Regions from separate parts of the Pseudomonas petroselini genome, predicted to be linked through region 3. Evidence: predicted binding sites of a transcription regulator. Region 3 holds the regulator's gene; each other region holds the start of a gene.
The links. The regulator sigma-54, encoded in region 3, starts transcription at its own class of promoters, with help from an activator protein. The targets are predictions, from matches to a motif close to ANTGGCATNNANNTTGCTNT.
Positions count from the first base shown of each region.

Region 1: ACI512_RS27615 (circularly permuted type 2 ATP-grasp protein) is a predicted target of sigma-54. The motif match lies at 1,300-1,319, and genes of this name have one in related genera.
Region 2: glnK (P-II family nitrogen regulator) is a predicted target of sigma-54. The motif match lies at 3,104-3,123, and genes of this name have one in related genera.

Region 1 is NZ_CP173614.1:6,001,510-6,006,535, forward strand. It holds gene ACI512_RS27615 (circularly permuted type 2 ATP-grasp protein) at 1-1,267, opposite strand, end outside; gene ACI512_RS27620 (ribonuclease E inhibitor RraB) at 1,684-2,025, opposite strand; gene ACI512_RS27625 (hypothetical protein) at 2,239-2,475, opposite strand; gene ACI512_RS27630 (START domain-containing protein) at 2,579-3,184, opposite strand; gene ACI512_RS27635 (YkgJ family cysteine cluster protein) at 3,238-3,492, opposite strand; gene ACI512_RS27640 (translation initiation factor 2) at 3,655-4,140, opposite strand; gene ACI512_RS27645 (PLP-dependent aminotransferase family protein) at 4,245-5,026, opposite strand, start outside.
Region 2 is NZ_CP173614.1:434,343-439,368, forward strand. It holds gene sutA (transcriptional regulator SutA) at 115-441, opposite strand; gene ACI512_RS02155 (secondary thiamine-phosphate synthase enzyme YjbQ) at 545-970, opposite strand; gene ACI512_RS02160 (ammonium transporter) at 1,182-2,522, opposite strand; gene glnK (P-II family nitrogen regulator) at 2,557-2,895, opposite strand; gene ACI512_RS02170 (accessory factor UbiK family protein) at 3,317-3,577, shown strand; gene ACI512_RS02175 (hypothetical protein) at 3,587-4,021, shown strand; gene ACI512_RS02180 (YifB family Mg chelatase-like AAA ATPase) at 4,115-5,026, shown strand, end outside.
Region 3 is NZ_CP173614.1:1,802,640-1,807,665, reverse strand. It holds gene ACI512_RS08435 (HAD family hydrolase) at 1-301, shown strand, start outside; gene lptC (LPS export ABC transporter periplasmic protein LptC) at 310-882, shown strand; gene lptA (lipopolysaccharide transport periplasmic protein LptA) at 869-1,402, shown strand; gene lptB (LPS export ABC transporter ATP-binding protein) at 1,402-2,127, shown strand; gene ACI512_RS08415 (RNA polymerase factor sigma-54) at 2,313-3,806, shown strand; gene hpf (ribosome hibernation-promoting factor, HPF/YfiA family) at 3,954-4,259, shown strand; gene ptsN (PTS IIA-like nitrogen regulatory protein PtsN) at 4,270-4,734, shown strand; gene rapZ (RNase adapter RapZ) at 4,737-5,026, shown strand, end outside.

The DNA.
Region 1 (5,026 bases), 2.7 Mb from region 3:
CGATATGACGGGGCGCAATGCCGTTTTCAACAAACGTCGGGCAGGTGGATAAACACAGGGTCGGCTGGGCGATATAGGCGTGGGGCTTGGCCTTGATACGGGCACGGAAGGCTTCGATTTCCGCTGCGGTGGACGCCGGGCCCACCAGCATGCCGTAGCCGCCGGAGCCTTGGGTTTCCTTCACGACCAGGTCGGGCAGGTTGGCCAATACATGGGAAAGTTCGTCGGGCTTACGGCACTGGAAGGTCGGAACATTCTTCAGGATCGGTTCTTCATCCAGGTAAAAACGGATCATCTCGGTGACGAAGGGGTACACCGACTTGTCATCCGCCACCCCGGTGCCGATGGCATTGGCCAGCACCACATTGCCGGAGCGGTAGGCCGCGAGCAGGCCGGGCACGCCGAGCATGGAGTCCGGGTTGAAGGCCAAGGGGTCGAGGAAGGCGTCATCAAGGCGACGGTAGATCACGTCCACGGCCTTGGGGCCATCGGTGGTGCGCATGAAGACGCGGTCATCGCGCACGAACAGGTCGGCGCCTTCCACCAGTTCCACGCCCATTTCACGGGCCAGAAAGGCATGTTCAAAGAACGCGCTGTTGAAGCGGCCCGGGGTCAATACCACCACGCTGGGGTTGTCCAGGGGGCTGGAGCTTTTCAGGGTATCCAGCAGCAGGTTGGGGTAGTGATCGATGGGCGCGATGCGTTGGGCGGCGAACAGTTCGGGGAACAGGCGCATCATCATCTTGCGGTCTTCGAGCATGTAGCTGACGCCGCTCGGTGTACGCAGGTTGTCTTCCAACACGTAGTACGTGCCGTCGCCATCGCGGACGAGGTCGACCCCGGAGATGTGGGCATACAGGTCGCGGTGCAGGTCCAGGCCTTGCATGGCCAGTTGGTATTGCTCGTTGGCCAGCACCTGTTCGGCAGGGATGATCCCGGCCTTGATGATGCGTTGTTCGTGATACAGGTCGGCGAGAAACATATTGAGCGCCTTGACCCGCTGGATGCAGCCGCGCTCGACAATCCGCCATTCGCTGGCAGGGATGCTGCGTGGGATGGTGTCAAAGGGGATCAGGCGCTCGGTACCCTGCTCGTCCCCGTAGAGCGTGAAGGTGATCCCGGCGCGGTGGAACAGCAAATCGGCTTCGCGCCGGCGTTGCGCCAGCAGTTCAGCAGGCGTGTCGGCCAACCAGCGGGCGAACTCGCGGTAATGAGGCCGGACCTGCCCTGCCCCATCGTACATCTCATCGTAATAAGTGCGGATCATGCCGAACTCCTTGTCACCCGGACGCAAGAACCATCGCAAGGCCCGTGCCAGCGGCATAAACACTTAAAAATCAGTGAGTTAAATAAACATAAAAATCTGACCGCACCGTCCTGGTGCGCAGAATGCCCGGTGCACAGCCCCACGCTTCATCGCAACGCGGGCTTTGACTATCAACAGCATAGCCAGAGTTGATTTCACTGCCCGGCCAAGCCTGCGGATAATCACAACCATCTGCTGAACAGGATGCGTCCTACAGGTTCAGCCCACCGCTCTTCCCTTTAGGCCACCCTCTCTGGGTGGCTTTTTTTTGGTGCAGAAAAGTGGGCTACAAGTTCCGAGTAGTTTTCCTACAGCACAAACAAAATCGGCCGACCCAAAGGTCAGCCGATACGCTGTGGTTCTCATACTGCTAACTGCTACATGGGTAACCCACGCACCTCCTGCTTCACGCCCCATCCCTCGATGATCCCGCCCAGCGGCTCGACCACCGCCTCAAAGTCTTGCTCGAAGTCTCCTATGCCGTCGTAGGTAGCGAACATGATTTTGCTCAGTTCCAGGTACCAGGCGCCATCGTCGCGCGCACTGACCTGGGCATTCAGGGATTCCCCGCGAAACTCACCCGCAGCCCTGCGCGCCCGTTCCTCATCCGGGAAAATGGCGTAGAACTCAATGGGGTGAAAACGCGAAAAGTCGAAGCCGCCCTCTTTCATGCGGCGCAGAACGTTGGTGCTGATGTCTTCTTGATAGGCTGTGCTCATGAAAAGTGCTCCTCAAATTGATGGATAGACTTTCCGTGCTTCCCGAAGCCCACGCCGTACTGGCGTGGGGACTACGGCAGTAACATCACCGCTGGAAAACAAGCATGTAGCTGACAAGACCAGACCTTAGCGATTCATTCGCTGATCTCATTTGCAGAGTAGCGCGAAGCTATCACCTCCACCAGAGGCGCTTTAAGGGTGGACAGGGAATATTCAGGCGGCAGGAGAGATGTCGAGGATCTGGATACTGTTCTGGTCTTTGAGGATCTTGACCGTAGGCTCGGGCTTGCGGCCCTCCAGGTCGTTGAGGTCCAGTTCGGCGGCAACGGGCACCAGTTTGTTGCGAATCATGTGTGCCGCATCTTCGAGGCTGGGCTTCTGGTCACAGGTGAACTGTTCAACGGACTGCACGCCGTGATCATCAACGAAGGTAATCTGCCACTTTTGCATCGGTGCCTCCTCGATAAAACCCGTGTGTGGGCTTACCTCTATCTGGACCTTGGGGGCTTGGCAAACGTTCCACCCAAGGTCGGAGACACCCGATCAACTGCGCTTATTTTTCAGCGTGTTCTTTCAAGGCTTTCAAGGTGTTGAACGGCGCGTCCACCACAAATTTGTTGGCCAACCACGAAGGCACGCTGCCACCTGGTTCGGTGTGCACCTGGTAAGTGACTTCGGTCTGGTTGTCGCCCTTTGGCACCAGTTTCCAGAAACCGTCGACCTGAGCCACGCGGACGTAGCCTTTTTCTTCAGGCTTGTAGGTCGGGACACCTTCGAGTTTACGCGTCAGCGTGCCGTCGGCGGCCTTGGTCGTGGTGATATGCAGGTAGGAATCGCGATCGGTCACGGGGAACGGGGCTTTGAATTGGGTGTAGGTCCAGCTCTCGTCACCTTTCTTATCGACCAGCTTCTGGGACTTGCACTCGTGAATCCATTTACAGGCACCGGCCACGTCTTCCTGCAAGGCGACGATTTTTGCCAAAGGCGCCTTGATCGTGGTCACACCGCGATACGCCTTGTACTTGGAGCCGGCCACTTCGCTCAGGGACACCTTGATACCGTCTTCATCCTTGGCGACTTGCCAATCCTCAGCCTGGGCAGTGGCAGCAAACAACACCGTAAAACCGCACAGCACAGCCATTCGTTTCAGCGAACCCATTGTTGTATTCCTTATTGTCGAAGTTCCGAAAAAAGTTCCGATAGTAAAGCCCATCAAGCCGCCGTCATCTGCTCCCACCAGCCGATCAAGCGAATCGCATCGGCCTGGTCGGTGCCGCAGACCTCAATATCCGCCTTGAAATCGCTGCACACCGCCGGTCGCTCCGGTTGCCCGAACAGCAGGCATAGCTGTTCGACCGACAGGTGCAGGCAGCGTTCGCCGGCCGGTTTGCCTTGTGGCATGCCCGGTAATGGCGAACTGATGGAGGGGGCGATGCAGCAAGCGCCACAGCCTTCACGGCAATTCATGACCAGCAGGTCCTCGACGACTCAATGTGGATGGCCGGGCTAGAGTACGCCCTAAAACAGCCGTTTTAAAATGGTCTAACAGGGGTTTTTCGCAGAAAACAAAAGTGACTGACCAGTCTGCGACAGATGGTCGAAGGGACACGTCACGTCTGGGGGAAAAGTTTACTGCTTGAATTCGAAATCCAGCGCTGCACCTTCCACATCGCGCCGCTCTTCATTGCGCAATTGCAGCCTCATCTCATTGCTGAGCAGGCGGCCGTTGATCTGGAATGCACTGTTGTCGGTGGGCTTCTCGCCGAACATCGGCGGCAGCAGGGGCACGCTCTTGGGCTTGGGCATGGTACCGATGGGCTGCAAGTGCCTGACCATGTCCGAAGGCAGTGACAGGTCCAACTGTGCAGGGGGCAATTGCGTCTGGGCCACTTCACGGGAGGCCTTGGATTTGCTCGCAGCACGTTTTTTGGCAGTGGCCGCGTTCTTCTTCGCAGCGGGCGCTTTTTTGGCCGGCGCCGGTTTTTTCGCAAGGGTCTTCTGTTCAGAGCTGGCAGCAGGCTTGGTTTCGCTCACAGGGGCCGCCGCCAGCGCTGTGCTGACGTTGCACAGGCTTAACAGGCCAATTACCAGAACAGCGCGAAAAATCTGAGTCATATTGCCTACAGCATTAACGGCAGAGGGCCATATGCTCGCTTGTTGTGCACGGCATGACAAGCGTGGTGATCAGCCCACTGTCGGAGTTGTCCCTTTTTTGCGCCTCAGAGGCCGGCTGCAGTTTCCTGGCATAACTGGCTGGCCAGCATCCCCAGGGTCATCAGCGCCCGCTCTGCCTCGCGGTTCCACGGCGTACCGCAGTTAAGGCGAATGCAGTGGTTGAACTGTTCTGTGTTGCTGAAAATCAACCCTGGCGCAATGCTGATGCCCTGTTGCAGGGCACGCACGTGCAGTTCCTGGGTATTGACCCGTCCGGGCAAACTGACCCACAGGATAAAACCGCCGGTCGGGCGAGTCATCTGCGTGCCTTCGGGGAAATACTGCTGCACCGCCAGTTGGAAAGCGCTGAGGTTCTTGCGGTATTCCTGACGGATGTAGCGCAGGTGCCGGTCGTAGCCGCCATTCTCAAGATAAGCGGCAACGCCCATCTGCGTGACACTGCATGCGGAGTGGGTGCTGAACATCTGCAGGCGCTGGATTTCCTGCTGGTACTTGCCGGCGATCATCCAGCCGATGCGCACGCCGGGAGACAATGTCTTGGAAAAACTCGAGCAATAGATCACCCGGTCCAGGCGGTCATAGGCTTTCAGGGCCTTGGTGCGGCCGAGCTCGAACATCAGTTCGCCGTAGATATCGTCCTCGACAATCTGGATATCGAAATCCGAGCCCAGGCGCAGTAACTGTTTTTGCCGTTCTTCGGGCATGGTGCCGCCGAGCGGGTTGCTCAGGCGCGTGGTCAATACCAGCGCCTTGATCGACCATTGGTTCGCCGCCAGTTGCAGGGCTTCCAGGCTCATGCCGGTAGACGGGTCGCTGGGAATCTCGA
Region 2 (5,026 bases), 1.4 Mb from region 3:
GATACACCGCTATCGGGGGCAAGCCCCCTCCCACATTTTTTATCGCCAGTGACCTCCAGGCATGAAAAAACCCGCAGCGACGGCGGGCTTTTTCTTACAAGCAGGTGACTGACCTCAGATAGGTCGGCTGCCGTACTTGTTATCCGGCTTCTTCGGTGGGTCTGCCACCACGTTAGCCTCGACTTCCTGCACTTTGCCGCCTTTAGCGAGGAATTCTTCCATCGCACGGGCCAGGGCATCACGCTCTTTGTTCTTGGCTTCAACGCTCGGCAATTCATCTACCGACACCGCTGCCTTGGCTTTGCCTTTGGCAGCCGGAACAGGTGCATCATCGCCACCGTCGTCGTCAGCAACGTCTTCCGCCGCCGCTTCAAGACCTTCTTCGGTGTCGTCTTCGTCACCTACTTCGAGTTCGTCGTTTTCCAGATCATCGTCGCTCATGTTCTACCTCATGACTTGCGAAAAGCAGATTAGTTATAGCCCAGCTTCACCCTCTGTCGACGGCGGCGGGAAAAAAATCAACATCCACCGGATAACCAGTGGCTTATGCCCCATCACCGTGCAAGGTGGCGAGGACTTTACGAGCACCGCCATGATCACGGTGCTCGCCCAGATAAACACCTTGCCAGGTCCCCATCGCCAAGCGGCCGGCCTTCACCGGCAAACTCAGCTGGCAGCCCAGGAGACTGGCCTTGAAGTGCGCCGGCAGATCATCCGGACCTTCGTCGTTGTGTTCGAACCCTGCAAGGCCTTGCGGCACCAGCGAGTTGAAAAAACGTTCGAAGTCACGGCGAACCGCCGGATCGGCATTCTCGTTGACGGTCAACGAAGCCGAGGTGTGCTGCAGCCACAGATGCAACAAGCCCACGCGACAGGCCTTTAATTCAGGCAAGCCGGCCAGCAACTCATCGGTCACCAGGTGAAAGCCCCGGGGCTTGGCCCGCAGAGTAATCAGGGTCTGTTGCCACATACAGTTCTCCGCCCATCGGCGCGCATTCTAGCGCGCTCTGGGAAAAAACAAAGTGCCGAATACGCCTACATGGCTGTAAGACATTCGCACGCAGAAAAGTGCCGTGTGCGCCCCATCACAAACTTGAGGCGAAAACCGGTACAGCTTGTTATGACTGACAAACGCCAGGCAAAAAAATGCCCGGCGAGCCGGGCATCTTTTTTTCGCGTACTTACAAGTTGTAGCCGCGCTCGTTGTGTTGTGCCAGGTCGAGGCCGACAGCCTCTTCTTCTTCGGTGACCCGCAGGCCCATGACCATGTCCAGCACCTTGAGGATGATGTAGGTCACGATGGCCGTGTAGATCACGGTGAAGCCGACGCCTTTGCACTGAATCCAGACCTGGGCCGCGATATCAGTGGTCGCAGCGTTGAAGCCACCCATCGATGGTGCAGCAAAAACACCGGTCAGGATCGCACCGAGGATACCGCCGATACCGTGTACACCAAAGGCGTCCAGGGAATCGTCGTAGCCCAGTTTACGTTTCAGCGTCGTTGCGCAGAAGAAGCACACGACACCCGCCGCCAGGCCGATGATCAGCGCGCCCATCGGGCCCACGGTGCCAGCAGCCGGAGTGATGGCAACCAGACCCGCCACCACACCCGAGGCGATGCCCAGTGCGCTTGGCTTACCGTGGGTGATCCATTCGGCGAACATCCAACCCAACGCCGCCGCAGCGGTAGCGATCTGGGTGACCAGCATCGCCATGCCGGCGGTGCCGTTAGCGGCAGCGGCAGAACCGGCGTTGAAGCCGAACCAGCCGATCCACAGCATGGCGGCACCGATCAGGGTGTAACCAAGGTTGTGCGGGGCCATTGGCGTGGTCGGGAAGCCTTTGCGCTTGCCGAGCACGAGGCACGCCACCAGGCCAGCCACACCGGCGTTGATGTGAACCACGGTGCCGCCGGCGAAGTCCAGCACGCCCCAGTCCCACATCAGGCCACCGTTACCGCTCCAGACCATGTGCGCGATCGGCGCATAGACCAGGGTGAACCAGATAGCCATGAAGATCAGCATCGCCGAGAACTTCATGCGTTCGGCGAAAGCACCGACGATCAGCGCCGGGGTAATGATGGCGAAGGTCATCTGGAAGGTGATGAACACGGCTTCCGGGAACAGCGCCGCAGGCCCGGTGATGCTGGCCGGGGTAACGCCCGCCAGGAACGCCTTGCCCATGCCGCCGAAGAAGGAATTGAAGTTGACGACGCCCTGCTCCATCCCGGTCGTATCGAACGCGATGCTGTAACCGTAGACGACCCACAGGATGCTGATCAGGCCAGTGATGGCGAAGCACTGCATCATCACCGACAGAATATTTTTGGAACGAACCATGCCGCCGTAGAACAGCGCCAGGCCCGGGATAGTCATGAACAGTACCAAGGCGGTGGCGGTCAGCATCCAGGCGGTGTCGCCGGAATTGAGGACTGGAGCAGCCACTTCGTCTGCCGCCATGGCCAGGCTTGGCATTACGATGGACAACAGGGCTCCGAGCCCTGCGAATTTACGCAGAGTCATATTGTTTTCTCCTGGGGCGTTGGGGTTTGGCGGCTTAGATTGCGTCGGTATCGGTTTCGCCGGTACGGATGCGAATAGCCTGTTCCAGATTGACCACGAAGATCTTGCCGTCACCAATCTTGCCGGTGTTGGCGGCCTTGGTTATCGCCTCGATAACCCGGTCAAGATCCTTGTCGTCAATGGCGACATCAATCTTCACCTTCGGCAGGAAATCGACCACATATTCCGCGCCGCGGTACAGCTCGGTGTGACCCTTCTGCCGACCGAAGCCTTTGACCTCAGTAACGGTAATGCCCTGCACGCCGATCTCGGACAACGACTCGCGTACATCGTCCAACTTGAACGGCTTGATGATGGCAGTGACTAGCTTCATGAAAACTCTCTCCCGAATTGGTGGACTTGCCCCAGGAAAACAAACCCGTCTCAAGTCTAAGCGCAGTGCCTGGCTTTGTAACGCATCGTCGCCTCGGCATTTGCCTTTGCGACGCCAGCGAACCACTGGTGACGAAACCTGTACCCCTGATCCGTCGGCGCACTGCATTCGTCACAGCGACTGCATCAGTGCATGGGTCATGATCGTCTAAGCAGAAACCTTGCCAGCTCCGTAAAAATCACTGAAATCAGTCCTTTGCCCACTTATGCCGACCCAGCGCCGGTGCTGGCGACCACAATGCGCACAAAAACAGTGCGCCGCCGCCCAGCCCCCTGCGCGAAAAGCGTGCGCCCGGGTCACGAAAAAGACTATAGACGCTGCGTGATACACTGCCGGCCAACAGTTTTCCGGAATATTTCCCATGCTCGCGCCCAAAGACCTCCTCGACGCCCTGAGCGGCCACGCCTCTCGCCTGTTCAGCGGTGACACCCCACTGCCCCGCAATGAAATCGAAAGCCAGTTCAAGGCGTTGCTGCAGAGCGGCTTCAGCAAGCTCGACCTGGTCAGCCGGGAAGAATTCGACAGCCAGATGGTGGTGCTCGCCCGTACGCGCGCACGCCTGGAGAGCCTGGAGGCGAAGGTAGCGGAGCTTGAAGCGCGGTTGACGCCAGCAGGCGAATAACCGGCCTCCATGGCCAGCCTGCTGACCGCGCTGTTGATGGTTGCTCTATCCGCTAGCGTCGGGGCCGTGATGCTGCTCAGCAGCGCCGTCGCCGGCGTACGCGACCCGTTGCAACCGTCGATCATTCCGCTGTTTGCAGACGACGATCAGGTCTCCCTGGCACTGCGCACCAAAAGCATGCTGTCGTCCATTCCCATTCTGCTCGGGCCGATCCTGGGCTGGCTCGCCAACCGAGTGCCTCGCAACCTCTGCGTCGCGGCGGGCTTTGCACTGTTGGGGAGCAGTTTCGCCATGAGCGGCCAGATCGCTCAGTTAGGCATCGCGCTGAGCATCACGTCGTTGCGGGTGTTCCTGACCCCTGATTTGCGCACGTTCATGCGCGCCCCCGACACACGACCCAACGATGCCTACCTGGCCAACTACCCCAGCGCCTTTGCACGTTGATACGTCCTGTAAAAGTCTGCTCCCTTGCACCTGCACTCCCTCGACTACCTTTGAAAAGCCGCAGCAAGCGGCCCTCCCTTTCAAGGAACGAGCATGTCCCTCGCCATTGTCCACAGCCGCGCCCAGATCGGCGTCGAAGCCCCTGCCGTCACCGTCGAAGTGCACATGGCCAATGGTCTGCCGTCGCTGACGCTGGTGGGCTTGCCGGAAACGGCGGTCAAGGAAAGCAAGGACCGCGTGCGCAGCGCGATCCTCAACTCCGCGCTTCAATACCCGTCCCGCCGCATCACCCTCAACCTCGCGCCCGCCGACTTGCCCAAAGACGGCGGGCGTTTTGACTTGGCGATTGCCCTGGGGATCCTGGCCGCCAGCGTGCAGGTGCCGGCGCTGATGCTCGATGACGTGGAGTGCCTTGGGGAGTTGGCGCTGTCCGGTGAAGTCCGGGCGGTGAAAGGTGTGTTGCCGGCCGCATTGGCGGCACGCAAGGCCGGGCGTACCCTGATAGTGCCGCGGGCGAATGCCGAGGAGGCGTGCCTGGCTTCAGGGTTGAAGGTGATCGCGGTGGATCACTTGCTGCAGGTGGTGGCGCACTTGAATGGGCATGTGCCGATTGAACCGTATAAGTCCGACGGCTTGCTGTACTTGAATAAGCCGTATCCAGACCTGAGTGAAGTCCAGGGCCAACTGGCGGCCAAGCGCGCGCTGCTGATCGCAGCGGCGGGCGCGCATAACCTGCTGTTCAGTGGGCCGCCGGGCACGGGAAAGACGTTGCTCGCCAGCCGACTGCCGGGGTTGTTGCCACCCCTGAGTGAACAGGAGGCGTTGGAAGTGGCTGCGATTCAGTCGGTCGTCAGCCTGGCGCCGCTGAGCCATTGGCCGCACCGGCCGTTTCGCCAGCCACACCATTCCGCCTCAGGGCCAGCGCTGGTGGGAGGCGGCTCCAAACCGCAGCCGGGGGAGATCACCCTGGCCCATCACGGGGTGCTGTTCCTGGATGAGCTGCCG
Region 3 (5,026 bases):
CCTGGGGATTCCTCACCTGTATCAGGGCCGCGAGGATAAACTGGTGGTTCTGGACGAGCTTCTTGGCCAACTCAACCTAAGCTATGAGCAGGTCGCCTACTTGGGCGATGACTTGCCCGACTTGCCGGTGATCCGCCGAGTGGGCCTGGGCATGGCGGTCGCCAACGCGGCAGCCTTTGTTCGCGAGCACGCCCATGGCATCACTACCGCCCGTGGCGGTGAAGGTGCCGCACGCGAGTTCTGCGAGCTGATCCTGCGAGCCCAGGGTAGCCTTGAAGCGGCCCACGCCGCCTACTTATAGAGCGTTTTATGCTGAGCAAAAAGATTCGCAACTTCCTGTTATTCGGGGTCATCGCTGCGCTGTTCCTGGCGGTGGGCTACTGGAATATCAGCCCGGAGCGCTTTCTCGACCAGCCTGCCGCACAGGTTGACGAAGGCGCTATCGACTATTACGCCACCAATGCCAAGAGCGTGCAGTTCCTGCCCGACGGCAAAGTGCAGTACGAGATGACCTCGGACAAGGTCGAACACGTCAAGGCCAGCGAAGTCACCCTGCTGACCAACCCCGACATGAACATTTACCGCGGTACCGAGTTCCCATGGCACGTCACCAGCAAACGTGGCGAGGTCAACCCGGACGGTACCGAGGTGGAACTGATCGACTCGGTGCGCGTTGCGCGCACTGACGATAAAAAACGTGAGACCGTGATTACCAGCAGTCGCATGACCGTATTCCCGCAGAAGCAATATGCGCAGACCGAGCAAGACGTTAGAATCGACGGCGCTGGCGGTGTATCGACTGGCAAGGGAATGAAAGCGTATTTGAAAGAAAGCAGGATACACCTGCTATCGAACGTAAGAGGACAGTATGAGGCTCGTTAAAACTCTCCCTATTTTGCTCGGTCTGGGCGCAGCACTGGGAAGCGTGAGCGCCTGGGCTCTGCCGAACGATAGCCAGCAACCGATCCACATCTCGGCTGACGATGCGCAGTTGGATGATAAACAAGGCGTCGCCACCTATACCGGCGGCGTGATCATCACCCAAGGCTCGATGAAGATCACTGGTAATACCGTGACCCTGACTCGCACCCCGGCTGGCGACATTGATGTGGTGACCTCGGTCGGCAACCTGGCTTACTTCGAACAGAAGCAGTCCGCTGCCGATACCGGTCCGATGAAGGGCTACGGCAAGACCATCCAGTATCACGCCCAGCAGAACCGCATCGTACTGATCGACCAGGCGAAAGTACTCAGCCCGGACGGCAACTCCACGGAAGGTGAAAAGATCACCTATGACACCGTGAAACAGATCGCTAACGCCGGTCGCGCCAATGGCAACAAGGTCACTGCACCTCGTCCACGGATCGACATGGTCATCCAGCCGAAGAAGAAGGCCGAGTAATGGCAACCCTGAAAGCCCAGCATCTGGCCAAGGCCTATAAAAGCCGTCAGGTCGTGCGCGACGTCAGCCTGTCGATCGACAGCGGCCAGATCGTCGGCTTGCTCGGCCCTAACGGCGCCGGCAAGACCACCTGCTTCTACATGATCGTCGGCCTGGTCCAGGCGGATCAGGGCCGCGTACTGATCGACGACCTGGACGTGAGCCACCAGCCGATGCACGGCCGCGCCCGCGCCGGTATCGGCTATCTCCCGCAGGAAGCGTCGATCTTCCGCAAACTGTCGGTCGCCGATAACATCATGGCCATCCTCGAGACCCGCAAGGAACTCGACCGTGACGGCCGTCGCAAGGAGCTGGAAAGCCTGCTGCAGGAGTTCCACATCAACCATATCCGCGACAACCTCGGCATGAGCCTGTCCGGCGGTGAGCGTCGCCGTGTGGAAATCGCCCGCGCCCTGGCCACTGCGCCCAAGTTCATCCTGCTGGACGAACCGTTTGCGGGCGTCGACCCGATCTCGGTGGGCGACATCAAACAGATCATCCATCACCTCAAGGCCAAGGGCATTGGCGTGCTGATCACCGACCACAACGTCCGTGAGACCCTCGATATCTGCGAAACAGCGTATATCGTCAACGATGGCCAGCTGATCGCCGAAGGTGATTCCGCCACCATCCTGGCCAACGAGCTGGTCAAGGAAGTGTACCTGGGTCACGAGTTCCGCCTGTAAACACCGTGGTGTCACGGCTGTTCGCCAAGGTGCGCGGGAGTCAATGAAAACCTCCGGATTTTTATTGTTACCGCGCTCTAGGCAAAGCCCCCGACATCAGGCATATAATTTGCTTATGTTTGGCGCTCACGCGCCCTGTCGTGGATGGCGCATTGCGCCGGCGAATAAGGTGTTAAGCCCCTGCCATGAAACCATCGCTAGTCCTGAGAATGGGCCAGCAGCTGACGATGACACCGCAGCTGCAACAGGCCATCCGCCTGCTCCAATTGTCGACCCTGGACCTGCAACAGGAAATCCAGGAGGCCCTGGAGTCCAATCCGATGCTCGAACGCCAGGAGGAAGGCGACGACTTCGATAATGCAGACCCGCTGGCCGATAATATCGAGCAAAAACCCAATCCCGACGTGCAGGAACCCTCCTACCAGGAAACCGCCCCTACGGTGGATAACCTTGAGGAAGGCGACTGGAACGAACGCATTCCCAACGAGCTTCCGGTCGACACGGCCTGGGAAGACGTCTACCAGACCAGCGCCAGCAGCCTGCCCAGCAATGACGATGACGAGTGGGACTTCACCACCCGCACCTCCGTTGGCGAGAGCCTGCAGAGCCACCTGCTGTGGCAACTGAACCTTGCGCCGATGTCGGACACCGATCGCTTGATCGCCGTGACCCTGATCGACTGCATCAATAACCAGGGTTACTTGGACGAGACGCTCGAAGAAATTCTTGAAGCCTTCGATCCGGAGCTGGATATCGAGCTGGACGAGATCGAAGCCGTCCTGCACCGCATCCAACAGTTCGAGCCCGCCGGCATCGGCGCACGCACCCTCAGCGAATGCCTGTTGCTGCAATTGCGCCAGTTACCGGCCAAGACCCCCTGGCTCGCCGAAGCCCAGCGCCTGGTGACCGATTACATCGACCTGCTGGGCAGCCGCGACTACAGCCAGTTGATGCGCCGCATGAAGCTCAAGGAAGACGACCTGCGCCAGGTCATCGAGCTGGTACAGAGCCTCAACCCGCGTCCTGGCTCACAAATCGAATCGAGCGAAGCCGAATACGTGGTTCCCGATGTGATTGTGCGCAAGGACAACGAGCGCTGGCTGGTAGAGCTGAACCAGGAATCGGTGCCGCGCCTGCGGGTGAACCCGCAATACGCCGGCTTCGTACGTCGCGCCGATACCAGTGCCGACAACACCTTCATGCGCAACCAGTTGCAGGAAGCGCGCTGGTTCATCAAGAGCCTGCAAAGCCGCAACGAAACCCTGATGAAAGTCGCCACCCAGATCGTCGAGCATCAGCGCGGCTTCCTGGAGTACGGCGACGAAGCGATGAAACCGCTGGTGCTGCATGACATCGCCGAAGCGGTCGGCATGCATGAATCGACGATTTCCCGGGTGACCACGCAAAAATTCATGCATACCCCTCGGGGTATTTATGAACTGAAATACTTTTTCTCCAGCCACGTCAGCACCTCCGAAGGCGGTGAATGCTCGTCCACGGCGATCCGCGCGATCATCAAAAAACTGGTTGCTGCTGAAAATCAGAAAAAGCCATTGAGTGACAGTAAGATCGCTGGTTTACTGGAGGCACAAGGCATTCAGGTCGCCCGTCGAACCGTCGCCAAGTACCGCGAATCCCTTGGGATCGCGCCTTCCAGCGAGCGTAAGCGTTTGATGTGACGGGCGGGCCACAGCGTTCCGGGATGCGTTTTAAAACTCGCCTAGCGGCGATCAGGCAAGATCGACGCGCAGGCAGTTTTAAAATGCAGACCAGTGGCGGGTATTCCTACCCGTCGCGTTATGCACTGGCAACGAAGGAGAAGCTGTATGCAAGTCAACATCAGTGGACACCAACTGGAAGTTACCAAGCCCCTGCGTGAGTACACCGAAAGCAAGTTGAACAAGCTTGCGGGGCATTTTGACAAGATCACCAACGTGCAGGTCATCATGGAGGTCGACAAGCTCAAGCAGAAAATCGAGGCCACCCTGCATGTACCGAATGCCAAGCTCGTCGCCAATGCGGAACATGAAGACATGTACGCGGCGATCGACTCGCTCTACGACAAGCTGGACCGCCAACTCATAAAGCATAAGGAAAAGAATCTGCACCTGATGCAAGGTACAGGTCGTTAACTCTCCCCCCATGATCCGACTTGAAACCATCCTGACCCCCGGCCGTTCCCTCGTGAACGTGCCGGGTGGCAGTAAAAAACGCGCCCTCGAACAAATTGCCAACCTGATCGGCCGTGAAGTGCCCGAACTGGATACGCAAGCTGTGTATGAGGCACTGATTGCCCGTGAAAAACTTGGCTCGACCGGTTTTGGCAACGGCATCGCCATTCCCCACTGCCGCCTCAAAGGCTGCGAGACACCTGTCAGCGCCCTGCTGCACCTGGACGCCCCTATCGATTTCGACGCCATCGACGGTGCCCCGGTCGACCTGCTGTTCGTTCTGCTGGTCCCGGAAGCTGCCACCGATGCGCACCTGGAACTGCTCCGGCAGATCGCCAGCATGCTCGACCGCAAGGACGTACGCGACAAACTGCGCAGCGCCAGCAGCAATGAGGCGCTGTACCAGGTTGTCCTGGATGAACAGAACGGGCAGTAACCATGCGCTTGATCATCGTCAGCGGCCGCTCCGGCTCGGGTAAAAGTACCGCCCTCAATGTTCTTGAGGACAACGGTTTCTATTGCATCGATAACCTGCCCGCCGGCCTGCTGCCGGAATTGGCAGAACGCGCGTTGATCCACACTGAACTGGCTCAACCCCTGGTCGCCGTTTCGATTGATGCCCGCAACCTGCCCAGCCACCTGGAGCGATTCCCGCAATTGCTCGAGGAAGTGCGGGCCAAGCACATTCATTGCGATGTGCTGTACCTGGATGCCGACGAAGAGACACT